DNA from 3 places in the Paraburkholderia sp. EB58 genome. Region 3 is predicted to be linked to each of the others. Evidence: riboswitches for the same ligand, from Rfam matches in the RefSeq annotation. Region 3 holds a riboswitch; each other region holds the start of a gene.
What was found. Region 3 has a riboswitch for ZMP and ZTP ahead of P3T40_RS37730 (tetrahydrofolate dehydrogenase/cyclohydrolase catalytic domain-containing protein). Riboswitches for the same ligand answer to the same signal wherever they lie in the genome.
Positions count from the first base shown of each region.

Region 1: it holds a riboswitch for ZMP and ZTP, as region 3 does, so the genes downstream of both, glyA (serine hydroxymethyltransferase) here and P3T40_RS37730 (tetrahydrofolate dehydrogenase/cyclohydrolase catalytic domain-containing protein) in region 3, are expected to answer to the same signal.
Region 2: it holds a riboswitch for ZMP and ZTP, as region 3 does, so the genes downstream of both, P3T40_RS12685 (LysE family translocator) here and P3T40_RS37730 (tetrahydrofolate dehydrogenase/cyclohydrolase catalytic domain-containing protein) in region 3, are expected to answer to the same signal.

Region 1 covers NZ_JBNDMQ010000003.1:193,993-203,542, forward strand. The annotation lists gene P3T40_RS06020 (DUF3318 domain-containing protein) at 1-86, shown strand, start outside; gene P3T40_RS06025 (type IV pilin protein) at 140-568, opposite strand; gene P3T40_RS06030 (hypothetical protein) at 581-727, opposite strand; gene P3T40_RS06035 (pilus assembly PilX family protein) at 730-1,080, opposite strand; gene P3T40_RS06040 (PilW family protein) at 1,077-1,886, opposite strand; gene P3T40_RS06045 (type IV pilus modification PilV family protein) at 1,883-2,308, opposite strand; gene P3T40_RS06050 (GspH/FimT family pseudopilin) at 2,305-2,874, opposite strand; gene nrdR (transcriptional regulator NrdR) at 3,032-3,514, opposite strand; gene glyA (serine hydroxymethyltransferase) at 3,521-4,768, opposite strand; ZMP/ZTP riboswitch at 4,944-5,043, opposite strand; gene ydfG (bifunctional NADP-dependent 3-hydroxy acid dehydrogenase/3-hydroxypropionate dehydrogenase YdfG) at 5,411-6,157, shown strand; gene ybgC (tol-pal system-associated acyl-CoA thioesterase) at 6,216-6,695, shown strand; gene tolQ (protein TolQ) at 6,850-7,527, shown strand; gene tolR (protein TolR) at 7,538-7,990, shown strand; gene tolA (cell envelope integrity protein TolA) at 7,987-9,000, shown strand; gene tolB (Tol-Pal system beta propeller repeat protein TolB) at 9,117-9,550, shown strand, end outside.
Region 2 covers NZ_JBNDMQ010000007.1:125,807-135,356, reverse strand. The annotation lists gene P3T40_RS12700 (MFS transporter) at 1-261, shown strand, start outside; gene P3T40_RS12695 (YodC family protein) at 725-1,006, shown strand; gene P3T40_RS12690 (GNAT family N-acetyltransferase) at 1,034-1,507, opposite strand; gene P3T40_RS12685 (LysE family translocator) at 1,510-2,142, opposite strand; ZMP/ZTP riboswitch at 2,194-2,290, opposite strand; gene P3T40_RS12680 (superinfection immunity protein) at 2,373-2,681, opposite strand; gene P3T40_RS12675 (M20 family metallopeptidase) at 2,913-4,373, shown strand; gene P3T40_RS12670 (malate/lactate/ureidoglycolate dehydrogenase) at 4,390-5,493, shown strand; gene P3T40_RS12665 (crotonase/enoyl-CoA hydratase family protein) at 6,018-6,896, shown strand; gene pdeR (cyclic di-GMP phosphodiesterase) at 6,912-8,915, opposite strand; gene P3T40_RS12655 (Lhr family helicase) at 9,102-9,550, opposite strand, start outside.
Region 3 covers NZ_JBNDMQ010000041.1:8,469-18,018, reverse strand. The annotation lists gene cysS (cysteine--tRNA ligase) at 1-1,105, opposite strand, end outside; gene P3T40_RS37730 (tetrahydrofolate dehydrogenase/cyclohydrolase catalytic domain-containing protein) at 1,323-2,207, opposite strand; ZMP/ZTP riboswitch at 2,377-2,459, opposite strand; gene P3T40_RS37725 (MFS transporter) at 2,574-3,818, shown strand; gene P3T40_RS37720 (Rieske 2Fe-2S domain-containing protein) at 3,930-5,105, opposite strand; gene P3T40_RS37715 (glycosyltransferase family 2 protein) at 5,337-6,788, opposite strand; gene P3T40_RS37710 (cytochrome b) at 6,897-7,499, opposite strand; gene P3T40_RS37705 (DUF2946 domain-containing protein) at 7,939-8,319, shown strand; gene P3T40_RS37700 (hypothetical protein) at 8,423-9,346, shown strand; gene P3T40_RS37695 (copper resistance CopC family protein) at 9,364-9,550, shown strand, end outside.

The sequences.
Region 1 (9,550 bases), on a different contig from region 3:
GGGAAGCCTACCGCATCTGGAAGCAGATGAAGGATGAGTCGGGCCGGACGAAGGGCGAGGCGGCGAAGCAGGATAGCGGCTACTGAGTGACGTGACTGGGTCTGGTGACGCTGGACTCTGTCATTGAGTCTGACGCCGTCTAACGCGTGTTCCAGCACATGTCTGAATCGCGCCCCGCGGCGCCGTCCGCTGTGCGATTGGTACGCAAGCCGGTCGCGTCCAGGATGAAGGTGCCGCAGGGATCGTCGCGCATCGGCCCGGCCTCTAAAGGCCGCGCTTCCACTGCATAGCCGCCGTTCGCTTCGTCAGCGGGTAGCGCGCGCAAGCCGTAGACGGGTGTGCCGAACGGCGGCGCCTGATCAAGTCCCGTTGGCAGTGAACTGACCTCCCCCGGGGCACCCGCTTCGATAAACTGGGTCGCGCGATAGAGCGCCGACGCCGCGTCGATCCGGTGCGAACGCGCCACATGACTGCGATACGAAGGGACCGCGTACACCACCAGTATTGCGCCGATCGCCAACGCAATGATCAATTCAAGCAGCGTGAACGCCGATGCATGAGACTTCATGTCGGTGGGCCCTCAAAACGGCCGGGCGGTGACCCGCCGCCAGTGCTGTTCGGTCTTGTCGCCATCCACGACCAGTTCCAGTTGCACCCAGGCCTGCGACTCCAGGGTGCGGCCGAAGCCGCGCGCCGTCAGCAGATAGGCTCTGACCTCCGGACGCATGCTCAGGCGCCAGGCTTCTGCCAGGCATGGGGCGCCGAGGCGGAACCTGGCCACGATGCGACGGGCGCGAAGGCGCCGGATGCGAATGTCTGTTCAAGTTTCCATCCGGTTGGCTCGGTAGCGACTGCGGTTGTGACCGGTGCCGTACCGGCTGCGACGGCTCGAGCGCACAAGGTCAGTGCCGAATCGGCGGCATGGAAGGCCTGCAGCGCGTCGCGGAGATTGGCCGATGCGCGCGCCGCCGCCAGGGAGGTTTCGAACCACGCGGCGGAAGTGATCAGCATCATCGAAGAAATCAACAGAACGATCGGTAAGGCGGCGCCACGGGTGCGCGGGGCGGGCTCGGTCTTCAAGACGTGCTCATCTCGTTGTTGCGGATTGCCACACGCCGCCAGAATGCCTGCCGCACGCGCATGTCGGTTCCTGTGACATTCACCCCGTCGCAGTCGACGTAGCGCGAGCGCCGCCCCTGAGGCGCGCCGCGCACCAGCACGCACAAGTCCACTGCGACGATATCCGCCCATTGGCCCGGCGCGAGCGCCGATGCATCGAGCGCAGTCTGCGCGCCGGTTAGCCAGTATTTGACCCGCAGTCGCTCAATGCCCTCCACCAACGGCTGCGCAGAACCGGATTTACCATTGCCGTCGCAATACAGCTCAGACTCGCCCGTCGAGGCGCTGAGCTTCGCGTAGAAGCGATTGACGATCAACACGCGTCCCACACCGAAGGCCGTATGCCCAGCGCTCACGGCCTGGCCCAGACAATCGGTCGACTGCCCCGTGGACGACGGCCATGTGGACACGTTATCGCCGACGTAACGAATCGCGACCCCGTCCGATCGACTCGTCAGCGCTTCGCAGGCAAGGTTGTCGTCGGCCCCTGTGGGCCTCGCGGCAGAGCATCCGAACAGGGTGGGCTTCTGTTGTGGCTGAGGCAGGTCCGCCGGCACAAAGCCGGTCATCTGAATTTGCTGGCCGATCAATGTGAGCGCCGTCAGGCCGGCTTCGCGAATCTGGATCGCGTCGCCAGCACGGCCGAACGCCGCGCGTTGCGAACGGTACAGGGAGACGGCACCAGTGGTGACAACGAGCCCCAGCGCCACGGCAATGACCAGTTCGACGAGCGTATGCCCCAGCGGAAGAAACGTACGCTGCTTCATTTCACGAACGCCAGGGCAACGCACGCGAGGCCAGCGGCAACCGCGAGATCGCCGCACGATTCGGGCTTGTCGATCACCTCGCCCGGCGTTCGCAAAGCGGCCACGGCCGACCACGTCACGCGAGCGAATGAGACCCCGCCGCCATGCTGGCTGGTCGACGCATCGCCCTGTGGCAATAGACTCGCCGCGCGGGCGCTCCATTGCCGCACGGCAGCGTCGCCGCCCGTCGGCACGCGCGAGGCTTCGGCGACGGCATCGGCCACGAATACCGCGTGTTCGCGCAGCGCTGCGGCGCGAGCCTCACGCGCAATCCACAACTGCGAGGCGATCAGGCCGAGAGCCGTCACTGCGGTCAGCGCGACCGCGAGCATGACCTCGATCAACGATGCGCCGCATGACCTGCTGACTCGTATGCTTTTCATGACGTCGCTCCACAAGCGCCATCCGCGATGCGCGGCCGTCCACCCGCAGCGATACGTATGCAGCGCCGCCAAGGTTGGCCTTGTGTGGCCCGTGATGGGAATTGCGGCGCAATGTCGAAGCTGCGAAAGCTGCCGATCAACTGCCCCGCGGGCGGCGTAAAGGTGAGGTTCGTCTGTGTGCCGGCAATACTCACTGCCGCGAGTTCGGTCTGCGCGCGCAACACTGTGGGCGTGGGCATCCCGCTGCGCTCGACCATCACCGCCCAACCGCACGACCAGTCCGCCACCCCAACACGGCAAGCCTGCCCCGAGGCAAGACAGCGGCGCGCCGCATCGACCCGGCACACGGTCACGCGCACGCCTCGCCGGACTGCCTCGCTGCGCGCGTAGGACAGCGTTGAAAGCAGCGCCCGGGCTCGCGCATCGACCTGGTCGCGCACGTGCCAGGCAACGAACGACGGCGTCGCCATTACCGCGATCATCCCCAGAACGGCAACTACGACAAGCGTTTCGATCAACGTGAAACCGCGGTAGCACACGCGCGGTAAATCGGCATCCTGCTTCATCTGCATTCCTTAGCTTCGAAAGAATGCAAACAATTTACCCAGACGGAAGTGCGTCAACAATCGGCCGAATGGCCAGGTGGCGAGCGTGGGACATCACCCGCAACAATGTCGGTGTGACGGATACAGAAAGGGAATATCGATGCGATTACGAGAACATTCAGCGCTTGCGGGGCGGCTTGGGAGGCGTGGCCGCGCGCCGAAATTCTTCGATGACGTCTTCGAATTCAGACACGTCTTCAAAACGACGGTACACAGAGGCGAAGCGGACGTAGGCAATCGTGTCGAGCTCGCGCAGCTCGTTCATCACGAGTTCGCCGAGGCGCTCGCTGCGCACCTCGCGCTCGCCACTGCCCAGCAATTGATATTCGATGCGGGCGACAGCCGCGTCGATCGCGTCCGCAGCAACCGGACGCTTTCTCAGCGCCAGTTGCATGCTCGCAACGATTTTGCGGCGATCGAATTCGGTGCGGCTGCCATCCTTCTTGACGACCGACGGCAACGCCAGCTCGACCCGCTCATACGTCGTAAAACGTTTGTCGCAGGCCGGACAGCGGCGGCGCCGGCGAATCGCGGCGCCGTCCTCGGATACGCGGGAGTCCACGACCTGCGTATCGTCGTGCCGGCAGAAGGGGCAGCGCATCGTCGCTTACTTGTAGACCGGGAAGCGCTTGGTCAACTCGGAAACCTGCGCACGCACGCGTTCGATCGTGGCGGCATCTTCCGGGTTGTCCAGCACGTCGGCGATCAGGTTACCTACCTGCTCCGCTTCCTTCACGCCGAAACCGCGCGTGGTCATGGCGGGCGAGCCCAAACGCACACCGCTCGTGACGAACGGCTTTTCCGGATCGTTCGGAATCGCGTTCTTGTTGACCGTGATGTGCGCCGCGCCAAGCGCCGCTTCAGCGGCCTTACCGGTGATGTGCTTCGCACGCAGGTCGACCAGCATCACGTGGCTTTCGGTACGGCCCGAGACGATGCGCAGACCGCGCTTGACGAGCGTTTCTGCCAGCACACGGGCGTTGTCCACGACCTTTTGCTGGTATTCCTTGAATTCCGGCGAGAGCGCTTCCTTGAACGCAACGGCCTTGCCGGCGATCACGTGCATCAGCGGACCACCCTGGATGCCCGGGAAGATGGCCGAGTTGATCTGCTTCTCGAACTCGGCCTTCATCAGGATTACGCCGCCGCGCGGACCGCGCAGGCTCTTGTGGGTCGTAGTGGTCACGAAGTCGGAGTGCGGCACCGGGTTCGGATAAACGCCGGCGGCGACGAGACCCGCGTAGTGCGCCATGTCGACCATGAAGTAAGCACCGACCGACTTCGCAATCTTCGACAGACGCTCGAAGTCGATGCGCAGCGCGAAGGCCGACGCGCCCGCCACGATCAGCTTCGGCTTGTGTTCCTGAGCCAGCTTTTCAGCCGCGTCGTAGTCGATGTCTTCCGCTTCGTTCAGGCCATAGCTGACGACGTTGAACCACTTGCCCGACATGTTCACGGGCGAGCCGTGCGTCAGGTGACCGCCGTGGGCGAGGCTCATGCCCATGATCGTGTCGCCCGGCTTGAGCATGGCGAAGAATACGCCCTGATTCGCTTGCGAACCCGAGTTCGGCTGCACGTTTGCCGCTTCAGCGCCGAAGAGTTCCTTCACGCGGTCGATCGCGAGCTGCTCGACGATGTCCACGTATTCGCAGCCGCCGTAGTAGCGCTTGCCCGGATAACCTTCCGCGTACTTGTTGGTGAGCTGCGAGCCTTGTGCCGCCATGACGGCCGGGCTCGTGTAGTTTTCCGACGCGATCAGTTCGATGTGGTCTTCCTGACGGCGATTTTCCTGCTCAATCGCCTTCCAGAGTTCAGGATCGACGTTGGCGATGGTGCTTTGGGCTCTGTCAAACATACGGGTTCCGTTGAGTGTATTCAGGTTGACCGGATCGTGCGCCGAATTTCGTGCAGAAAGCGTAGTAGGTACGCGGCGCTGCTGGCGGCCGGGCCAGCCCTGACGTGGCGGATGAAGATAAGCCGCACACGCGAGGCAGGACAGCCACCGGCGGCGCAGATGAATGCGCGCGGATCACGGCTGCCCAGGCGAACGGCAAAACGGCACCCTGCGCTTCACGGTGGGTCGCTCCACCTTGAACCTGTTTGGTTCTATCGCCAGTCACGCAGGGATGAGCGCGTTAGTGTATTGGAAGCGCCTCGAATAGGCAACCGGGTCGCCGCCCGGCCCGCCCGCGCGGCGAAAGCCGTTGCCACAAGCGTCGGCGCCACTCGCCATGTTCCCGCCGCCGCGATTTCATCAGACGTAGGCATACTCACCACCCGGTGGCAAACGTCCGATGAAAGCGTCGCGCAAGCGGCAGCCGCCGACACGCCCGCCGCTCATGCCGACGCGTACCATCCGGCCACGGTCCGCTCATCAGCCACCTCCGGCACTTCCGCACGCCTAAAGGTAGTTCGCTGGGACCAAGGTCATTCTTGCCGCAGCGCCGCATTGGAAGTAGGCTTGGCACCTTTCCTCTCTCCCCACCAGGAACCCGCAATGATCGTCTTCGTTACCGGAGCGTCCGCCGGATTCGGCGCCGCCATCGCCCGTACTTTCGTCAAGGGCGGCCATCGCGTCGTCGCCACCGCGCGCCGCAAGGATCGTTTGCAGGCGCTTGCCGACGAACTGGGCGAGGCCCTTCTGCCCTTCGAACTCGACGTGCGTGACCGCGCGGCCGTCGCGGCCGTGCCCGCCACGCTGCCGGAAGCATTCGCCGCCATCGACGTGCTGGTCAATAACGCAGGCCTCGCGCTCGGTCTTGAGCCGGCGCAGCGGGCGAACCTCGATGACTGGCAGACCATGATCGATACCAACTGCACGGGGCTCGTGCAGGTCACCCATGCGCTGCTGCCGGGTATGGTCGAGCGTCAGCGCGGCCATGTCTTCAATCTCGGCTCAGCGGCCGCCAACTGGCCATACGCGGGCGGCAACGTGTACGGCGCCACCAAGGCATTCGTGCGCCAGTTCAGCCTGAACCTGCGCGCCGATCTGGCCGGCACGCCGCTGCGTGTGACTGATGTCGAGCCGGGCCTGTGCGGCGGCACGGAGTTTTCGAACGTGCGCTTTCGCGGCGACGATGAGAAAGCGGCGAACGTCTATCAGAACGTGCAGCCGCTGACGGCCGAGGACATCGCCGACGCGATCTACTGGACTGCAACGCGCCCGGCACACGTCAACGTCAACACGATCGAACTGATGCCGGTTGCGCAGTCGTTCGCTGGGCTGTCGGTGCATCGCGGTTGAACGCTTTCGCCCGGAGCGCCACCCCTCAAAATCACGTCGGCGTGTGCGTTCCGGTAAAATGCGCGGCATGAATATGTCCCCCAGAGAATCCGGCGCCGAAATCGGCTTCACCTGGCCCGTTCGCGTGTACTACGAAGATACCGATGCCGGCGGCATTGTGTTCTACGCGAACTATCTGAAGTTTTTCGAACGGGCGCGCACCGAGTGGCTCCGCGCGTGCGGCATTGAACAGGATCGTCTCGCGGAAGAAACGGGTGTTCTGTTCATCGTGCGCAGCACCGCGGTCGATTATCGTGCGCCCGCCAGGCTTGACGATCTCATCAAAATTGTCAGCCGCCCTGAACGAATTGGCCGCGCGTCGGTCGATTTCTCCCAGGAGGCCTGGCGCGACGGCACGCTGCTTGCTACCGGGACCATTCGGGTCGGCTGTGTCGACCGGGTAGCGCTGCGTCCTGCCGCCATTCCGGCACCGGTTCTCGCCGCATTGCGGCGCGGGCCGAAGGTTACTGCACCCCGCGTGTCAACGGACAACGCCTGAACATCGTTGTTACGGGGCCAGTGAACTCGTATCGATCAAGCAACACAAAGCATGGTTCGGCCCGCGGTTTGCCGATGCTTCCGGTTTCCCCACGGCAAGCTTCGACGGACCTTGCAGCCGGACGCCCCCTTTCGGGACGTTACAGCGAACCTATATGAACACTACACAAGATCTGTCGATCATTTCTCTCGTTCTTAATGCGAGCCTGCTGGCCCAGGCAGTGATGGCACTGTTGCTGCTGCTGTCGCTGCTGTCGTGGACTTTTATCTTCCGCAAGTGGTTTGCGATCCGCCGTGCACGCGCGCAAACTGAACGCTTCGAACGCGATTTCTGGTCCGGCGGCGACCTGCAGGCGCTCTATCAAAGCGCGGCGAACAACCGCCATACGATCGGCGCACTCGAACGGATTTTCGAATCCGGCATGCGCGAATTCCTGAAGGGTAAGGAAAAGCGTCTCAACGACCCGGGCCTGATCCTCGACGGTGCACGCCGCGCCATGCGCGCAGCGTTCCAGCGTGAAATGGACGTGCTTGAGGCCAATCTTGCGTTCCTCGCCTCGGTAGGTTCGGTCAGCCCGTACATCGGTCTGTTCGGCACCGTGTGGGGGATCATGAACGCGTTTCGCGGCCTCGCTAACGTCCAGCAAGCCACGCTCGCCAACGTCGCGCCCGGCATCGCCGAAGCGCTGACCGCGACGGCAATCGGCCTGTTCGCCGCCATTCCGGCAGTGGTCGCCTACAACCGTTACGCGCACGACATCGACCGTCTGGCGATCCGCTTCGAGACCTTCATCGAAGAATTCTCGAACATCCTGCAGCGTCAGGCGCACTAAGGAGTCCACGATGGCCGGTTCCTCAAGTCGCTCTTCCAGTATGCGTGGCGGCCGTTCGCGCCGCGCGATGGCCGATATCAACGTCGTGCCGTATATCGACGTGATGCTCGTGCTGCTCGTGATCTTCATGGTGACCGCGCCGCTCGTCGCACCGTCGATCGTCAATCTGCCCACCGTCGGCGGTGCCTCGCCGCAACAGCAAACACCGCCGGTCGTGGTCAATATCCGCGCAGATGGCAACATGAACGTCAAATATAAAGACGACAATGGCGCCATGCAGCAGGAAAGCATGACGCGGCAGGATCTGGACAGCTTCGTCACCGACCGCGAGCAGTCGCATCCGGATCAACCGGTGGTAATCGCCGCTGACAAGACGGTGAAGTACGAAGCCGTGATGAACGTGATGTCCGACCTGAAGGCTCGCGGCGTCAAGCGCGTTGGCTTGCTCGTCAAATCACAATGATCCGCAAGAATTCCGCCCGCCCGCTCCAGCCACCGCGTGAACGCGGCACCTGGCGAGCCTTTGCGCTCGCGCTGGTGATGCACGTGCTGCTCGGATTCTTCCTGTACCACGGCATTCAATGGCAGAACAGCACGCCCGCAGGCGCCGAAGCCGAATTGTGGACGGACGTACCTGACGTGACAACGCCGCAGCCGCCCCCACCTCCCCCGGTGCGGGTAGCCCCGCCTCCACCGTTGCCTGACGAGCAAGCTGATATTGCGCTGCAGGAAAAGAAGCGTCAGCAACAGGAAGCCGCACGTCAGGCGCAGCTCGCCGAGCAACAACGGCAGCAACAGTTGCAGGCCCAGCAGGAAGCCGAGGCAAAGCGCCAGCAGCAACTGGCAGCCGACCAGGCTGCGCAACTGGCCGCCCAGAAAGCCGCGGCAGCGAAGCTGAAGCAGCAACAGCAGCAGGCTGACAAGCTCAAGCAGCAGCAACTGGCTGAGCAGCAAAAGCAGGATCAGTTAAAGCAACAGCAACTCGAAGACCAGCAAAAGCAGGCGCAGGCTGACGCGCAGAAGAAGGCTGATGCGCAGAAGGCGGTGAAGGCCGCGAAAGCAGCGGCAGATGCGGCGCAAGCGAAGAAGCTCGATCAGGAGCGTCGGGCGCGGCTTGCGCAGATGCAGGGTCTGGCGGGCGGCGAAGGCTCAACGGGCAACGGTCTGGCCAAGAGCGGCACAGGTAGTGGCTCGGGCGGCACGTCGACGTCGCCGGGGTATGCAGACAAGGTCAGGCGAATGGTGCGCCCGAAGATCGTGTGGTCTGGCGACACGCAAGGTCTGGAAACCGTAGTTTCGGTCCATTGCTCGCCTTCCGGCACGCTGTTGAGCGCGACGGTCACGCGCAGCAGTGGCAACCAGCAGTGGGACGACGCCGCGCTTCGGGCCGTTCAGCTCACCGATCCGATGCCTGTCGACACAGACGGTAAAGCACCTGGAAGCTTCTTGATTACTTTGCGACCAGCCGGTTGACAGCGACGCCGGGGCCTCCCGCCCAGCGCGGCGGCCCCGGGAACGAATTGAACGTTTCCGGGTCTGTCTGCTGTCATAGAGTGTTAGAAATCTGATTTTTTGGGAATCCATACAGCATGAGTTTGATGACCAAGCTAGGCCTGCGGACTTTGGTAGCGTCGTGCCTGATTGCGGCCGGCGGCGCTGCGCACGCGCAACTCAACGTCCTCGTCACGGGCGTCGGGTCCACCCAATTCCCCATCGCAACGGCGAATTTCGCCAATGAAGCGAACTCTCCGCAACAGGTCAGCACAATCGTGCGTCAGGATCTGCAGCGTAGCGGGAAATTCACGAACATCGACGCCGGCAGCACGCCCGTGTCGGAAACCGATTCGGTGGACCTCGGCAGCTGGAAGGCCAAAGGCGCCAACGCGTTCGTGTCCGGCAGCGTGAACCGTCTGCCCAACGGCCAGTACGAAGTGCGCTTCAAGCTGTACGATACGGTCAAGGGCGAAAGCCTCGGCGGCCTCGTGCTGGTCAGCCCCGAAAGCGGCTTGCGGATGAGCGCGCA
Region 2 (9,550 bases), on a different contig from region 3:
ATCCTCACGGAAGTCGCGCCCGAGAAGGCAGGCTTGGCGTCGGGCGTCGCCTCGTCGACCTTGCAGATCGGTTCGGCGTTCGGCACGGCCGCCATCAGCGGCGCGTTCTTCGGCGTGCTGGGCGGACGAGCGACGCCCCATGCCTACGCCCATGCCTTCCAGTACAGCCTCGGTATCAATGCGCTATTGATGCTGACGTGCATTGGCCTGAGCGTTCTGCTGGTGCGCCATCAGCAGGTCGCGCTGCGCCGCGCCGGGTAATCTGTGCAATACCCTGACCGATTCCGGGTATTGCACTGCACCGTATTAATGCAGCCGGCTTCGCGGTCCGAGAAATTCATGGGTGATTGGGTCGTTTATGGATGGTTCCGACAATAATTGATCTGATTAAACGAAATGATTCAAAACGATTTCAATGTCTGACAAATTATCCCGGCATCTTTTACGTTGGCATATTAGGACTCACGTAAATTGTTCCCCGTCGCGCGTCTGAAGACGCGCCCGCAACCCCTGTAGGCTAGGGGTTTGGCCGTATGAGCATTGTTTCGCTCAGCGAGCCGATGACCGCATTCTGATTCCCCGCTGTATGAAAACGGTATCAATAAAAATCACTTGCAGACCGTAAATTCGATTGTTAATCTTGGCAAACTTTTTAAATCTTTCGCCAGCCACCTGTCTGAGACAATGGGTTAAAAACTCCAACGCTTTCATCCCGGGGATTGATATGTTGACCGCTACCCTCGATGCTTTCGATACACCGTCAATCGCGCCGCTCAATGTCGGCGATGTGGTCACGCTCAAGTCGGGCGGCCCGCGCATGACGGTCACCTATGTCGGGCCCGTCGCGCTGACTGCGGGTGACTGGGTGGTTTGCCAATGGTTCGACGAGTACGGCGAACTGCGCCAGGAGATGTTCGAGCAGGAGCAAGTCCGGCTCGAACCGCGCTCCATCCCGCCGGGTTCGGTGCATCTGGGCCGTTTCACCCGCGTGGCCCATTCGGGCTGATACGCGCCGGTTCACTGATTCGTAATCTCACGCCCTTGGGGGCGCGTGTACGGCTTTGGCCATTTCTGTGGTCGAGGTCCAGCCGAGTCCCGCGTAAAGCGGGCGCCCCATCTGCGTGGCGTGCAGAATCGCATACGGCAAGCCTCGCTCGCTAAACGCCGCCTCCGCCCGATCCATCAGCATGCGCGCAATACCGCGTTGCCGGTGGCTCGGTTCCACATAGACATTCAGCACGTAGCCGCGCCGGTCCTGTTCCGGATGCAGCGGATGCGGTGGCCAGTCGATTTCCATCAAGCCGATGCCGGCCACCGGCGTGTCGCCGTCGAGCGTGATAAAGCCGAAATACGTGCCGTCGACGAGGCGTGGCTGCAGCCAGGTACGAAAGGCGGGCGTCATCCGATCGAGCACCGCTGGTTCGCGTCCGGCCTCGCGGAACATCTCGTAGCGATGGCGGCAAATCAGCTCGAGGTCATCGGCAACCAGCGCCCGCGTGTGCAGCATGCTCACCGCCTCGCTTCGGTGGCCATGCGTACCGCCAGGCCCGCGAGCACGGTGCCCATCAGCCAGCGCTGAACCAGGATCCATGCGGGGCGCCTTGCGAGGAACACCGCAATAGAACCGGCCATGAGCGCGACAATCGAATTGACCGTCAGGCTAAACGCAATCTGCACCGAGCCGAGCACCAGCGACTGCTCCAACACATGGCCGTGTTGCGGTTCGATGAACTGCGGCAACAGCGACAGATACAGCACCGCGATTTTCGGGTTCAGCAGGTTGGTGACGAATCCCATCGCAAACAGCTTGCGTGGGCTGTCGGCCGGCAGGTCGCGCACCTGAAACGGCGAACGGCCGCCCGGTTTGACCGCTTGCCACGCGAGCCACAGCATATACAGCGCGCCGCCGAAGCGCAGCGCGTCATACGCAAACGGCACGGCGAGCAGCAGGGCGGTGATGCCGAGCGCGGCGCTCAACATATAGAAGACGAAGCCGAGCGCCACGCCGCCTAGCGAAATCAGACCCGCGGTGCGGCCCTGGCAGATCGAGCGCGAAACGAGGTAGAGCATGTTCGGGCCGGGCGTGAGCGCCATCCCGAGCGAGACGAGACCAAAGGTGAGCAGCTTCGCGAGTTCAGGCATGGCAGGGCTCCTTGGAGATTGATGCGGCTGATGTAGCTGAGGCAGCCGAGGCAACAATACCCAGGCGCGCGGCGGTTCGCGAGATTGGTGTCGCGGTCCGCGTTTCCCGATGGTGGCCCATCTTCAAGCGCCAGTTGCGCGGACCGGACGATTATTCCATGCGTGACGCGGAGCGGGCAAATCGGACTGCACGCGGGCGGCTCCTGCGCCGGTGGTCCCCGGTCGGAGTCTCAGCGGTCGCTCTTGTTCCGCGTTGCGCGGTTTTGTACGCGCTGGACCAGCATCACGGAAAAATTGCGCATCCTGACGACGCGCCGCGTTTGCTCCACTTCGACGGCGACGTCCTTCGGCGGGTTCGGCTGCAGCGCCCAATAGAGCGCCGCGAGCCAGCCGAAGCCGGTCCAGCCGAGGCATGCGTTGAACAGCGCGAGCGTCAGCAGGTCATGGCGTTTGCGCCGGTCGGCGAGGATGGCCGGCAGGAAGTACAGCCCCAGTGCGATGACTGCGGCGACGGCTTGAATGACCGTGCTGGTTCCCATCGCGGTTCTCCAAGCGTAGTTGGAACCTTTCAATTGTCGCGCGAATGGGAGATTTGCGCAGCGCGCCGTCCGTTTTAGCGTGAATCGACCCGGTCAAGACGAGGCGCAGTCGCAGTCCATCGGCGCCATCATGCTGCAGCGCCGCGAGACGGCATGGCCGAACGGGGGACTTCAGGCCGGCACCGTAGAGGTCTATCATGTGCGTTTTGACCGACCGACCGGACAGCCAACATGATTTCCGACGACACCCAGCAGACGAGGCAGATCAATCACGACACGCTCCGCGAATTTGTGGACCGCAAGTGGAACGACGAGATCGTGCCGGCGCTGACCGACTATATCGCCGTGCCCGCCAAGAGCCCTGGCTTCGACGCGGACTGGGCCAAGCACGGCTTTATCGACCGCGTGGTGACGGACGCCGCGCAGTGGGCGGAGCAACAGCCGGTCAAGGGCCTCAAGCTGGAAGTGATCCGCCTGCCGGGCCGCACGCCGGTCATCTTCTTCGAGACGCCGGCCACGCGCTCGGGCAGCGCCGAGACCATCCTCCTCTACGGTCACCTCGACAAGCAGCCTGAATTCGACGGCTGGCGCAACGACCTCGGCCCGTGGACCCCAAAACTCGAAGACGGCAAGTTGTACGGCCGCGGCGGCGCGGATGACGGCTATGCCATCTACGCGAGCCTCACCGCACTCGCCGCGCTCGACGCGCAAGGTGTGGAGCGTCCGCGCTGCGTTGGCCTCATTGAAACCTGCGAGGAGTCGGGCAGCTACGATCTGCTGCCGTATGTCGACGCGCTGCGCGAGCGCCTTGGCAAAGTGGGGCTGGTGGTATGCCTCGATTCGGGTGCCGGCAATTACGATCAGCTGTGGCTGACCACGTCGCTGCGCGGGCTGGTCGCTGGCGACCTCGAAGTCCATGTGCTCGACGAAGGCATTCACTCGGGCGGCTACGGCGGCATCACGCCGTCGAGCTTCCGCATCATGCGGCAACTGTTTGATCGTCTTGAAGACGCATCGAACGGCAACCTGCTGCCGAAGGGTTTCCATTCTCCGATTCCGGCCGATCGTTTGCGTGAAGCGGAGGCCACCGCCCACATTCTGGGTGACGACGTCTGGAAGAAGATCCCGTGGGCGTGCGGTCAGGATGGCCGCCAGGTGCTGCCCACCACTACTGATCCGAAAGAGGCGCTGCTTAATTCGACGTGGCGTCCGTCGCTGTCGGTGACGGGGGCCGCCGGGTTACCGGCCCTCGCCGACGCGGGCAATGTGCTGCGCCCGCGCACCGCATTCAAGCTGTCGTTGCGCTTGCCGCCGCTTCTCGATGCGGTCAAAGCGGTCGCGGAACTGAAGGCGTTGCTCGAGTTCGATCCGCCGTACAACGCCAAGGTCACCTTCAGGCCGGACGCCGGCGCGGCCACCGGCTGGAGCGCTCCGGAGCTTGCACCGTGGCTCGCGACGGCCCTCAATGACGCGTCACGCCAGCATTACGGCGCGGATTGCGCGTACATGGGGCAGGGCGGCACGATCCCGCTGATGAACGTGCTCAAGGAAGGCTTCCCGCACTCGCAATTCATGGTGTGCGGCGTGCTCGGACCGAAGTCGAACGCGCACGGCCCGAACGAGTTCCTGCATGTGCCGTATGGCAAGAAGCTGACGGCGGCGGTTGCCGATGTGATTGCCGCTGCGCCTTGAGGGTTTTGAGCGTCTTATGACCGATCCCCGCCCTGCCTACCCGTCTCCGCTCAGAATTCCGTCCGAAACGTTGCACGACTATGTGCGGGCAATCTGGGAGCAAGCCGGCAGTGCGCCGCGTGAAGCCGAACTGGTTGCCGACCATCTGCTGGCCGCGAATCTCACCGGTCACGATTCGCATGGCGTGGGGATGATTCCGCGTTACGTGGCCTCGTTGCGCGATGACGAACTTAAGCTCAACCTGCACGCACAAGTGGCGCGCGACGCAGGCGCGGTTCTGACCATCGACGGCGGCAAAGGCTTCGGCCAGGTGGTTGCCTATGAGGCGATGGAGCACGGCATCGAGCGCGCGAAACGCCTCGGCATCTGCGCGGTGGGCCTGCGCGGCGCGCATCATATTGGCCGCATCGGTCACTGGGCCGAGCAATGCGCGCATGCCGGGCTCGTCTCGTTTCACTTCGTAAACGTGGCGGGCGATCCGCTCGTTGCGCCGTTCGGCGGGACCGACCGCCGCATCGGCACCAATCCGTTCTGCGCCGCTTTTCCGCGCAGCGGCAAGCCGCCGCTGGTGCTCGACTTCGCTACCAGCGCCGTGGCATTCGGCAAGGTCCGGGTCGCGTATAACCAGGGCAAGCAGGTTCCGCCCGGTGCGTTGATCGATCACGAAGGGCAGGCCACGATCGAGCCGAAGGCGATGATCGAGGAGCCCGCCGGGTCGCTGCTGCCATTTGGCGGCCACAAGGGCTTCGGACTGGCGGCAATGTGCGAGATCTTCGGCGGTGCATTGTCCGGCGGCTTCACGACTCATGCGGATACGCTGGGTACCAACCACGCCATCATCAACTGCATGCTGTCGGTGATCATCAATCCTGTCGCCTTCGATGCGCCGAACGCCGAGGCTGAGGCCGATGCATTTGTCGAGTGGGTGAAGGCCTCGCCACTTGCCGCGGGTACTGAACGCATCCAGGCGCCTGGCGAACCCGAGCGCGCGACGCGGGCAGAGCGCGAGGCTCAGGGCGTGCCCATTGACCCGGCCACCTGGCAGCAGATCCACGATGCAGCGCTTGCAGTCGGCATGCCGGCGGTGCAAGTCGAGCGCTGGTTCCGGCATCTGCAATAACAACGACCTGCCTGCGGAATTAGAGTTGGGGCTGCCCGTTCGTTGTGGGCGCCACCACCCGCCAATGATGTCGGTTAGCCAATCGGGCCCGTCGCGCATGCTGCGACGGCAACGAATTGGCGGCCCGTCCCTCCATCAATCAGCGTACCCCTGCTGCCACCTCTCCTCGCCATACCCCCGCATCCCAATCACCGCTCCAAAATAACCTCAAGCAGTATTTTCGATTGCATTGCCTGGCAGTAAATAATTACCGTCTGCTTCAACATCGGCAATAAATTCCGTATTCGAGCACACATCGACCTGCCGATGGGCTTTGACACGTCAATTTCGGTGCGCTTTTTCACGGGGCAATCGTTTGCATATTTCGGACTGCTCCCGTTTCAAACTTCCTCGGTCACCCCCATGCCACGGGCTTGCAAGGACAACTTGTGTTCGTCCGTTAGGCAGGCCGCTCCCAGCTGATTGATGTCTGCTTTAGGCTCGTCCTGCATCACCGCCGTTTAACTTTAAAGGACCGATACAAAATGAACCTTCATAATCATCACGCCTGCCGTCCGTTCCTCGAAGCTGGTAATTTGTCTCAGATTTCCGCTTACTACGAGGAGGGGCGCAACGTCATGTGGATGATGTTGCGCGCGCAACCGCGTCCCTGCTTTAACCTCGAGTTGGTGCACGATATTCTTGGCCTCGCCCAGGCCGCACGCGATTCCGGCCTGCCGATCGATTTCTGGGTGACAGGCTCGTTGATCCCGTCGATCTACAACGTCGGCGGCGATCTCGACTTCTTTGCTGATACGATCCGCTCCGGCCGGCGTCAGGCATTGATGTCGTATGCCCGGGCCTGTGTCGATTGCGTGCATGCCGCCGCCCGCGGTTTCGATACGGGCGCCATCTCGATTGCCATGGTGGAGGGGACCGCACTGGGGGGCGGTTTCGAAGCCGCGCTTGCGCATCATTTCCTGCTCGCGCAGAACGACGCCCGCATGGGTTTTCCGGAGATCGCGTTCAACCTGTTCCCAGGCATGGGCGGCTATTCGCTGGTCGCGCGCAAGGCCGGTATGCGCCTCGCGGAAGAGCTGATCGGCGTCGGCGAGTCGCATACGGCGGAGTGGTATGCGGGCAAGGGGCTCGTCGATCAGTTGTTCGAGCCGGGCGAGGCCTATGTGGCGACGCGGACCTTTATCGACACGTTGCGCCCGAAAATGAACGGCATCCGCGCCATGTTGCGGGCGCGCCAGAGGGTTCTGCAGCTCTCGCGTGCCGAGTTGATGGAGATTACCGAGGACTGGGTGGAAGCCGCCTTCACGATCGATGAGAAGGATCTGGCCTTCATGGAGCGGCTGGTCATGTTGCAGAACCGCCGCACCTCGACGATGCGGCAGACTAGCGCCAGCATAGCCTGAGCCGGGCGCGGAAGCTCAGGCGATCAACCTGAGCTTCTGCCTGTCACGCAGCCATTGTTCGAACACCGCGGCCGGCATTGGCTGGCCGTACAGAAAGCCCTGTACATAGTCCACGCCGAGCCCCTTCATGAAGGCTTCTTCTGCTTCCGTTTCGATCCCTTCGGCGACCACCTTGAAATTCAGCTCCTGAGCTACCGCGACCATCGAGCGCACCAGCGCCTGGGCCTTGGAGTTCTCGTTGATCGAGCGCACGAAGCTGCGATCGAGCTTGATGACATCGAGCGGAATCCGTCCGAGTTGCGACAGCGACGAATAGCCGGTGCCGAAGTCATCCAGGTGAACCTGGGCGCCGAGTTGGCGGAATTGCGTAATCAGCTGGATTGCGGCGGCTTCGTCTTCGATCAGGCAGCTTTCGGTGAGTTCGAGGTCGATGAGGCATGTCTCGAGTCCCGCTTTTTGAAGCGCTTCGGCGAAATGCCGGACCACCGCGGTATCCACCAGTTGACGCGCCGAGACGTTGATCGCCACGCGCAGATTGAGGCCGTCGGCCTTCCAGCGGGCGGCCTGCACGGCCGCCGTCTGCATGACCCAGCGGCCGAGGTGTCCGATCAGGCCTGATTCTTCGGCATAGCGAATGAATTCGGTGGGCATGACCTGCCCGCGCTCCGGCGAATTCCAGCGTATCAGTGCTTCGACGCCCTGCACCGCACCGGTTGAAAGCGACAGCTTCGGCTGATAGAAGAGCGTGAACTGGCCTTCGTCGATGCCGCGGCGCAGGTTGGTGTCGAGCCACATATACTCGGCCACCTTGCGGTCCATCTCCTGCGAGAACACCCGGTAGGTCCGCTTGCCTTCGTCCTTGGCGACGTACATCGCGGTATCCGCCGAGCGGATCAGCGATTCGAGGCTGTCGCCATGCTCCGGGCACAGCGCGATGCCGATCGAACAGCCCGTGTAGACCTCGACGAGCCCGAGGCTGAACGGCGTACGCATGCGTTCCAGAATGCGCTGCGCGATGGCTTCCAGCGAGTCGAGGGTGGCGGTTGCGGCCAGCACGATAAACTCGTCGCCGCCCAGCCGCGCCAGCGTATCGCCTTCGTTCAGGCAAGTGCTGATGGCCGCCGAGACGTCGGTGATCAGCCGGTCGCCGAACACATGACCGTAGTGGTCGTTGACCTTCTTGAAGTTGTCGAGGTCGAGGAACAGGACGCCGACCGACTCGTCGACAGCCGCGCTCGCAATGGCGGCGCGGATCTTGTCCTGAATCGCGTTGCGATTGGCGAGGCCGGTCAGGGAGTCGGTATTGGCCAGTTCGGTGAGACGCTCCTGCGCGCGGCGTTCCTCGGTGATGTCCGTGCCCGAGCAGATCAGAAACTGCTCATCGATGCCGCTGCCGCTCTGCACGAACTTGTTGCGAAACAGGAAGAGCCGCTCGCCGTGAACGGTCTTCACGAGCCGCTCGACTTCGTACGAGACTCCGCGGTTGAAGAAGCCGGAAATGTTCTGGCTTGACGCCGCACCCGCTTCGGATGACATGAACAGCGCCCAGACACTGCGGCCGACGATGTCTTCCTCTTTCATGCCGGTGAGTTCTTCGGCGAGCCGGTTGAAGCGCTGGATGCGGCCGTTGCGATCGACGATCACGACTACTGAGTTGACTTCCGACACCACCTGCTCGGCAAACGACAGGCCGTGGACCAGGTCGCGCGCCACCGATTCGGTGTCTTCGTAGGCCGAGGCAGTGCCAGCCCAGAGATTGCTGCTTAGCTTCTTGCCGACCAGATGCAGCCGCAGCGGCTCGCCGAACAGGCGCACGTCGAGAATCAGATGGGCGGTGATACCCGTGAGGCGGCGGATCTTCGCCGCCTGCTGCGGGTTGAGGGGGATGGCGGCATTGGCCGGCATGTCGCCCGTTACCGGAGTCAGCTCCAGCGCGTTGCTGTCTTTGGACAGACGCCAGCAAGGGCTGCTTGTGCCGAACTGGGCATAGAGCACCTGGTCGTGTTGGTCGTCGTTCATAGGTTTCCCGGGCAGGGCGCGCTTGCGGGCCGACAGCTTGAACAGCCGGCTGACGGGTGGCAAATAGTCTACATCAGATGAAAGTCGGACTTCATTGTATCCAGGCAGCGTTCACTCGCGGTCATAAACCTTTAACGGCAACGGCCCTTTGATCTTTAGACAGGGTCGCTTAGACGGCGTCGCGCCTCAATAACGGCGCGCCAGCCGGGTGCGCATTTGCTCCCGTGTTTCGTTGTCGGCATTCGTCAGATAAATAAACTCACCCGCCACCAGAGCGGCGACCGCCACGCCGTCCCGATACAGCAGCCGATTACCTGCCACCGCCGGCACCTTGTCGCCCGGCAGCAGGGTGCCGACCAGGTTCAGCGGATCGGTGCCCGCAACGCAGACAAAGGCGCCGTCGTTGGCATGGCGGCGCACTTCGCGCAGCAGCGGGATGGCCTCCGGCAGCGCGAACTGCTCGCCCGCCAGTCCGTTAATAAAGCGTCCGCCACGCACCTGACCACGCGCTTCGAGGCGCTGCAGGACGCGCAACAGATCGCGCCACGGCGGCAGCCATTCGGCTTCGCGTGCAAGCAGTCGCCAGCACACTACGCCATAGCGGCGCAACAAGGTCATCACCAGGTGTTCGAGTA
Region 3 (9,550 bases):
TGGCCAGCGCGCGCGGCAGATTCAGATCCTGATTGATCTCGGCGTTAAAACGCGCAACATATCCCCCATCCGCCGTGCCGCCGGCAGGCCAGCTTGCATACGCTTTGCGCAGCCTGTCCAACGCGGCTTGTGCCGCCCCAATCGCCTCATGATTGAAACGCAGCTTGCTGCGGTAATGCGCGCTCATGCAAAGATAGCGGTAGGCGAGCGGCTCGATCCCGCGCTCGATCAAACTCTGCAGGCGCAAAAAGTCGCCACTCGATTTGGACATCTTGGCCGCGTCGACTGTCAGAAAGTGCCCGTGCATCCAGAAGTTGGCAAGCCGTGTACCGTGGCAAGCCTGCGTCTGCGCAATCTCATTGCTGTGATGCACGGCAATGTGGTCTTCGCCGCCGCAGTGAATGTCGAACCAGGGGCTCAGGTACCTGGCCGACATCGCCGAGCACTCGATATGCCAGCCCGGAAAACCACGTCCCCATGGACTGTCCCATTCCATTTGCCGCGTCGAATCGGGTGGACTGAATTTCCACAGTGCAAAGTCGGTCGCGCGCCGCTTCTCACCTAAAGCCACCCGCTTGCCGGCTTGCAACCCCGCGTGATCGAGACGCGCCAGATAGCCGTAGTCGTCCTGCCTGCTGGTGTCGAAGTACACGCCGTCGTTCGTCTGGTACGTATAGCCATTGCGTTCCAGCTCGGCGATGAAGGCGATTTGCTCCGCAATATGGTCCGTCGCGCGGCACCAGACCGTGGGTTCCAACAGGTTGAGCGCTTGCCAGTCGCTCATGAATGCACGGGTATAGCGTTCGGCAATCTCCCAAGCCGATGCGCCCGTGCGCCGGCTGCCTTTTTCCATCTTGTCTTCGCCTTCATCGGCATCGGAGACGAGATGGCCGACGTCGGTGATATTGACGACGTGCCGCACCTCGTAGCCGTTTAGCGCGAGAACGCGCCGCAGCACATCTTCGAACACGTAGGTCCGCAGATTGCCGATATGCGCGTGGTCGTACACCGTCGGTCCGCAGCAGTACAGGCCCACGTGGCTTGGTTGCAAAGCAGTGAACGGGCGCACAGCGCGCGACCAGGTATCGTACAAGGCGAGAGCCATTGAATTGCCGTAGGGTGAGTGGTGGGAAGCGCCAAAAAACAAAAAGGCCACCGGTTTTTCAACGGGTGGCCATCGGGGACTTGCTCAGATGTGACGTAACGCGACGCGCTAGACGCAAGCTCCCTCTGGCAGGCTTTGACAGCATGCATGCATGAAGCGGGAGAGAGAGAGGGCGGCGAAGGTCATGGGACGATGCTAGCGCGCGTTGATTTTTTGGTCAATCGGTTTGGGTTTGACCGGTGGGTTGAGCATATGCCAGTTCAGCAGCGTCGACGGTCTGCGCGATGAGGGTGGCAATCGTCATCGGCCCGACGCCGCCGGGCACGGGCGTCACTGCCGCGCACCGGCTTGTCAGTCCGTCGAGGTCAATATCGCCGACGCCTCCAGGATGGTAGCCGGCGTCGATCACGACCGCGCCGTCGCTGATCCAGTGATTGGGAATGAACTTCGGCTTGCCCACGGCGCCCACGACGATTTGCGCGCGCCGCACTTCAGCTTCGAGATTCACGGTCTTCGAGTGACACAAGGTGACCGTCGCGTTCGCATTCGACAACATCAGTGCCATTGGCTTGCCCAGAATTGCGCTGCGTCCGACCACCACCGCGCGCTTGCCGGCGAGCTCGATCCCATAGTGCGCGAGTAGCCGCATGATGCCAGTGGGCGTGGCAGGGCCGAACGCGGCCTCGCCGAGCGCCATCCGGCCGAAGCCGTGACTCGTCACGCCATCAACGTCCTTGAGCATCGAGATGCGGTCGAAACACCGGCGCTCGTCGACCTGAGCGGGGACAGGGTGTTGCAACAGGATCCCTTGAACGTCTGGATCCGCGTTAAGCCGGTCGATCTCGGCGAGGACCTCGTCGGTGGTGCTGCTGGCAGGCAATGCGACGAGGCGCGAGTCCATGCCGACGCGCCGGCATGCGTTGCCCTTCATCCGCACATAGGTGGCCGAGGCGGGATCGTCACCGACCAGAATGGTGGCCAGTATCGGTGTACGGCCGCCATTCCTTGCCTTGAGCGCGGCAACTCGCGCGGACAGCTCGTGTTCACCCTGCGCCGCAACCGCTTTGCCATCCAGGATTACGCATTTCAGAGAGTTGTCCATAGCTCAGCTCCTGGTCATTGCGGTGTCATGGCCGCTACGCTGCAAAAGGTGGACGCAATGGTGGGCGAGTACGAGGCCGCGCAGATGAGGGAATGTTGGCGACACGGTGGAAGCGGTAAAACGCGGGGTAGAAATCAGGGCAGTCATCGGAAGTCTCCAAAGAGAACGATCAAGATGCCCAGGCGAACGGCGGTCTAGCCTCTACGCTTCCCGATGGTGATCCATCTTCTCTCGCCAGTCACGTAGGTCGCCATTTTAACTCACGACCACGCCACCAGGACAAGCCGTACCTCGGGGTATCCTTCAGTCTGCCCGCCAAGCTCCGGCTGCCCAGCCGTAACGCGGTGACCAACAGGCGATAATTCCGTGCGCGTCAACCACCAGGCCTTTTTCTGCTCGCTTTTCTTTGCGCGGCTGGCGGACCAGATTCTGCTGTTCCTGGTCCCGCTGGTCGTATTCCAGACGACCCAGAAGGTATCGTGGTCAGGCATCGCCTTCTTTCTCGAGGCGTTGCCGCGCTATCTGTTCTTCCCGCTGTTCGGCGCACTCAGTGACCGCTTCTCCCCGCTCAAACTGATGCGTATCAGCCAGACGTACCGCGCCGTCGTCTGTATCGCGGGGGTGCTGGGCTATGCGCGGTGGGGCGGAATCGGCTGGCTGATTGCGCTGTCCGCCTGCTGCGGCATCCTTACGAGCCAGGGCTTCGTAGCGCGCGAAGTCATGCTCCCGCAGATCTTCAAGGCTCACAAGTTCGAGCGCGTACTGGCCGTCTCGCAGCTGGCCGACCAGCTCGGCGTGGTGCTCGGCCCCATGGCCGCGGCGTTGTTGCTCGGCTGGTGGCGCTGGGAGTTCGTGGTGGCCACTACCGGTGCGCTGTTCCTGGTCGCCGACGGCGCATTCGTACTGTGGCAACGCGTGAGCGGCTTTCAGGCCATTGCACCGGAACCGCCTCAAGGTCATTGGACGCAACCACTGCGCACCGCCGTACAGCACGTCGTGCATCTGCCCGGTCTGAAAAAAGTCATCCTGCTGGCCGCCGCCGAGAATCTCGTCATCGGCGTGACGCTCGCCACCTCAGCCGCCATGGTCACCGGCATCCATCATCAATCGGGGCGTTTTTACGCCGTGCTGCAGACCATCGGCGCGATTGCCACCGTGCTGATCTTGCTGACCATCGCCCGCGCCTCGTTTTCCAGCAAGACGCTGGGTCTGCTGGCGTTTCTGGCAATCTGCCTCGGCGGTGTGATCGCCGGTGCGAGTGCGAGTCCGTGGGGCTATGCGCTGGGTTTCGTGCTGATTATCGGCTTCGACAAGATGTTCAACGTCTACATCCGAAGCGCCCGGAAAAAGATTATTCCGGCCAAGGACTACGGAAAAACCACCGGTGTCATCATCCTGCTGAACAACCTCACCCAGCCGCTCGCGGGCCTGCTGGTGGGCGTATTTGCCGGACGTGGGCACACAGGCCTGCTGATCGTGCTGCTGTCGCTGACAATGGGGACGATCGGAGCGGCCGCGTCGATCGCCGGACCGTGGCTGCAGCAGAGGCGCGCCGCCGGCATCGAACGCGGAGCCAGTTTGAACGAGGCCGGCATTCGCGAGAGTGAGTAAATGTGGGAATGCAGAGTCCTGAGCAGCCTGTCACCGCGCGGACTGCGGCACCCTGAGATTTCAGGGTGCCGGACGGCGAGGCCAAGGTAAAGGGACCGGGGGCAGACCGCGTTACGTCGTCGCCTCGGCGGGCCCAATCCTCACGCCCTTGAAGTGACCGGCCGCGGGCGGCGCGCCGCACTCGCGCAGCAGCGCACGCAGTTCGTTGATGACCGGGAACACCTCGTGATTCCAGTCCGCCCCTTGCCGGTCGTGCGCTTCCTGTTCACGTTCGACGATCCAGCGGTCTTCCTTGAAAATGCGCTCGGTGAACCAGACCAGCAGCGGCCAGGCGATATCCAGCAGGACCGGAACGCCCGGCTTGCGGATAGACAGCAGACCAAAGGTGCGGTTGGTGCGCTGCTCGGCATCGACCGGCACATAGACGATCCACAGGTTCATCACCAGCGTCGAGTCCGAGGTGCGGATCTGCAGCGTCTGATACGGGTACTGGGTGCGGATGGTCATCACGTCCTTGTCCGCGCCTTGCGTACCTTTACGGCTTTGCCCGAACACCAGCGCCTCGCCAATCGGCTGTTCGCCGGCCATACGCGCAAACGTGTAGTCCACCTCGACCCAGTCGTCGCCGCGCCGGCGTCCAAGCGAACGCGCCCGCATCTGTCCCATCTGCTTGCGGTGCAGGAACTGATGGTTCATGTCCATCAGGTTTTCATGCATGAACGAATAATGGCACTTCACTTCTCGGCCGAAGCGGCGCGTCTTGTAGGCCTTGTCACCCAACGAGGCGAGCGGCGGCAACTGACGCTCCTCCGCCAGCGCGGGATTGCCGGGGAACACGAAAATCAGACCCTGCTCCTCGCGGCACGGATACGAGCGCACGCCGTTGGGCAAACGCTCACGTCCCAGATACGGAATGTCGACGCAGCGGCCGGTGCAATCGTAGGTCCAGCCGTGGTAACAGCAGCGGATCGTTTCGCCGTCCACCACCCCGCCGTGCAGCGGCACCTGCCGGTGCGCGCAGCGGTCTTCCAGCGCGAACGCCTTGCCCGACTCGGTACGCACCAGCACGATCGGCTCGCCGGCGAACGTTACGCCGTGCGCCTTGCCGCGCTTGACCTCGTGCGACCACGCAAGCGGATACCAGTAATCGGGGTGAATTGGGACGCGGCGCAGATCGCGCACAGGCGCGCCGCTGAGCGCCTCAGTGGATAGGTCATCGGCCGCTTCGGCCGGTGCCTCGGTAGGCGCATCGATGGTGGTGCTGTCCAGCGAAGGAACTACATGCATGGGCGACGCCTCCTTGTAGTCTGAAATCTGGGTGGGCCCGTAACTTGCACGGGGAAACCGGCGTAGGAAGTCAGTCTACTAGAAGGTGCGCGATCAATGTTTCTGACAATAACAATACATAGGGTTTCCCGCCAACCCGCCAGCGGTGCTGCAGCGCACATATGGATGTGGCAGCGTGGGCGCGGATCGCACGCCCATCCTTAGTCCTTCGCCGTCTCTTGCGCGAGCCGGTCAGCTCTCGTCAGGCGCCACCAGCCCCGAGCGGCGCTGCGCGCCCCACACGCGGCCACCGCGTAAAAAGTGCAACCAGCCCATCAGGGCGCCGGTATGGCGAAGCAACTGGAACGTGAACGGTTCGACAATCGCCGCCACCACGGCCAGTCCCAGGTTCGAGCCAACCCGTTGACCGGTCCAGCGGCGGTACAGATGAATGCACCACACATAGAAGGCCAGATCGATGGCAATCTTGGCGCCGATTACGCTAAAAATCGACAGCACAAGCGTCCCATGCCCGCCGAACAAAAAGCCGAGTAGTAGCACGAAGGCGGTCAGGCCGTAGATCGGCTGCATCGTATCGATCGCCTTGACCGGCAGCATCAGCATACCGAGCGTGCCGTAGCGCGGATTGCCCGTCATATCGCGATTCCAGTATTGCGTCTGCAAAAAGCCCGCAAACCAGCGGCGCCGTTGCCGCAGGAAACTGCCGAGCGTGCCGGGCGCATCGGTTCGTCCCTGTGCGTCGCCCACCACCCGCACATCCCAGCCGAGCCCATGATCGACCGAATAGCGACGCAGCCGATGGATCAGCTCGTAGTCTTCCACCAGGCACTGCGGGTCGAATCCGCCCACGTCGACGAGTGCCGTGCGCTTGAACGAGGCGAATGCGCCCGAGATCAACAGCAGGCTGTCGGCGCGCATCCATGCAAAGCGGGCGATGAAGTTGCGCATGTACTCATAAGTCTGGAACCACTGGAACACGCGCCCCGAAACGGTTTTGCCGCAGACAGGCACGAGGATGCCCGCCGCCGCCACGAGTTTCGGCTCGTCCGCGAAAGCCACCCGCATCGCATAGGTGGCGTCGTCGTCGAGCAGCGTATCGGCGTCGACGGTCATCACCGTTTCCGTGGTCATCACCGTGATGGCCGCGTTCAGCGCGCGCGCCTTGCCGCCGTGCGGCACCCGCAGCCAATAGAGGTTCGGGTGAAGCCTACTCGGTGCGCTCAGTTCACCGTCCGGCGCCGCTGTCAGGCCAAAGCGCCCGGTTAGCAGCGCGCCGGTGCCATCAGTCGAGCCGTCGTCGGCAATCACGATCTGCGCGGGGCCGTGCGTTTGCCGCAGCAGCGCGGCGAGCGTGACCGGCAACACCGCCGCTTCGTTATGCGAGGCGACGATCACGCCCATGCTCGGCAAGCTGCGCGGGTTCGCGGCCGGATCGAGCGGCGTCGGCGATCGCATGAGCGGCAGCGTCTTGACCGTGACAAACACGAGCAGCAAGGTGTCGTAGACCACGTACGCAATACCCGTCGACCACGCCACCACGCCTTGCAGGAAAAACGCTCGGGCAAAGAGCAGCAACCACAGCACTACAACGCTGAGATGGATCATTGTGCTCAACAGCGTGGTGGGGCGCGGCACAATACGGGGCGATGCGAGCGCTAAAGCTTGTTCCAGAGTTCTCTTCAAAATAGCTGCTGAATCTGTCGGTACTGCGGGGTTAATGGTGGAGCCTGCCGCGGTGCAAATCTGCTGGTGCAACCGGCCGCTAAAGCATGCGGGGTGAAATCGCCGTCCTCAAGGAATCATGCGCTTTAACACGGACTTGCGATCAATCCACTCGTGTTTGAGCGCACCGCCCACGTGCATCGCAAGCAGTGCGTAGAGCGCATAACCAAGCCAGGTGTGCAATGCGCCGAAGCGGTCGTGCAGGGTTTCCTTGAGCGTCGGGTCGAGGTTCATGATGTAGCCGATACGCGGCCATGGAACCAGGTTGAACAAATGCATCGGATGCGTCGCCGCATCTTTCCAGGCCGAGTCGTGCATCCAGCCGGACAGCGGCAAGCCGATCATCAGCAGATAAAGCAGGAAATGCGCAAAATGCGCAGCAATCCGCTCCCATGCGGGAAACGCCTCCGGCAAGGGCGGCGGCCGATGCGAGACGCGCCACAGGATACGCAGCAGCACGAGACCGAGCACGGTGATGCCAATCGACTTATGCGTGTCGATCACCGGACGCACCCAGTCGTCGGGCAGCGAATCGGCGCTCAAACCGAGCGCCACGTTGCAGATGATCAGGAGCGCGATGATCCAGTGCAGCACCATGGCCGTGCGGGTGTAGCGCGAGACGGCCTGGACGCTGGTCGTGTCGGTAAGGGGAGAGTTGGCCTGAGTGCTCATCGGTAATTCCGTCTGAAATTGTGCGCTGATGCGAAAGCTATTTGAAATTAACAATCGGCAAATGAAGCGGGCAAGAAAGTCGGCGTTTGCCTGCAACGCGACAGCGGCCATTTATGCAAACGCTGCGCTGCGGCGATTTATTCCGTGCGCGCGGATGAAATGATTTCCGTCCGTTTCGATAACGGCCCATCGCAGCGGGCACGCTGCCCCAGTAGTTTGCCCTGTTCGGGTTGCCGAAATTCTACGAAGAACACTGCCAAAGCCACAATCTTCCTACGAAACGGCCTCGCGCGTACGCCTGTCGCCCGCTACGCGTTGCCGCGGCCCACTTAACGCACGCCGTGAAGATGTTGGACATGCGGCGCTTGCATATATTCATCGCGGACAGCGTGGCATAATCTGCGCCAATCATCGCTTCCTCTCGTGCTCGACGCGCAGCATGCTTCGTCTCCGCCTTCAGAAAATCGGCAGCTTGTTGGGATTGCTTGCAATCCTGATGAGTACGCTTGCGCCGACCGTTTCGCAGGCGCTCGCAGCACACGACCGGTTGGGCGAGGCACTGGCAACCTACTGTTCTGCCGACCCGGCGAACAGCCAGCTCGGGCACGACAGCAACTCATCCCACTCCTCCGCATTCCACTGGCAAGCCTGCGCGTATTGCGGCATGCTCGCCCACGTGCCGGTGCTGCCGGGCACAGCTACTGCGTTCCTCGCCGAACTATCGGTTGCGCGGGCACCGGTTGCCGTCACGCGTGATGCAGCCTACGTCCCCCTCTTTTATAGCGCGGCCCAGCCGCGCGCGCCCCCCGTCCTCTCCTGATCCGATCCATAGACGAACCGTGTCCGCGCTGCGCGAGCAGTCGCGGAATGTCGCCGCGCATCCAGGCAGCGACTGATCAGGACAACTAGAGAGGAAAAAGATCATGCGTACGCTTTTGAAACGGCACGCGGCGCCCGCACGCGTCGCCTTCATGGCGGCGGCCGGCGCCGCCTGTCTCGCCGGTTCACCGGCTGCTTCAGCCCACGCGGTGGTTGGCGACCGGATCTTCCCCGCCACGATGACAGTCGACGACCCCGGCGTCGACGACGAATTCGACACACAGTTCGGCCATATCAAGACTCCCGACGACAATGGCGACAACATGAACGTCAACACCGTTTCGTACGAGTGGGACAAAACGATCACGCAGAATTTCCAGTTCAGCGTCTCGAGCCAGTACGTCAGCCAGAACGATCCGAATGGAGGCTCCGCCAAAGGTTGGGATAACTTGACGGTTGGCGTGAAGTACATGGTCTACGCGAACGCGCAGCATGAATTTATGGCGTCGGTCGGGCTCGATACGGAAATCGGCGGCACTGGCGCGAAGTCGATCGCGAACTCGTTTTCGACTTTCTCGCCGACGGTCTATTTGGGCAAGGGCTTCGGCGACCTGCCCGCGTCGCTCAACTACCTGAAGCCGTTCGCGATCACTGCCGAGATTGGACCGAACCTGACGACCGCCTCATCGGCTATGGGACCGGACTCGTTCGGCTGGGGCACGACCCTGCAGTACAGCATCCCGTATCTGCAAGATCACGTGAAGGATTTAGGGCTCCCGCAACCGCTCGCGGGCGCGTACCTCGTCGTCGAAGCGCCGATGGCCACCTGCACAGCGGGTGCCTGCGCGGGTCAAACGACTGGGACGATCAACCCCGGCGTGTTGTGGCTCAACCGCTGGGGGCAATTCGGCGTCGAAGCGCAGATTCCCGTCAACCACCTGACCGGCAACCATGTCGGCGTACTGTTCGACGCCCACCTGTTCCTCGACGACATTTTCCCGAGCTCCATCGGCAAACCTCTTTTCTGATTCAGGATACCGCTCTCATGAAACTCCATACAACCGCACGCGCCGCCGTTGCCGCACTGATGATCGCAGGGTGCCAGCTGGCACACGCACACGCGTTCCCGACCCACCAGGCGCCGGGCGCAGGCGCGACCGTTGCCACGTCGCAGAAGGATGTGGCGATTGATTTCGATGACGGCCTCGAGCCGGCCTTCAGTTCTATTACCG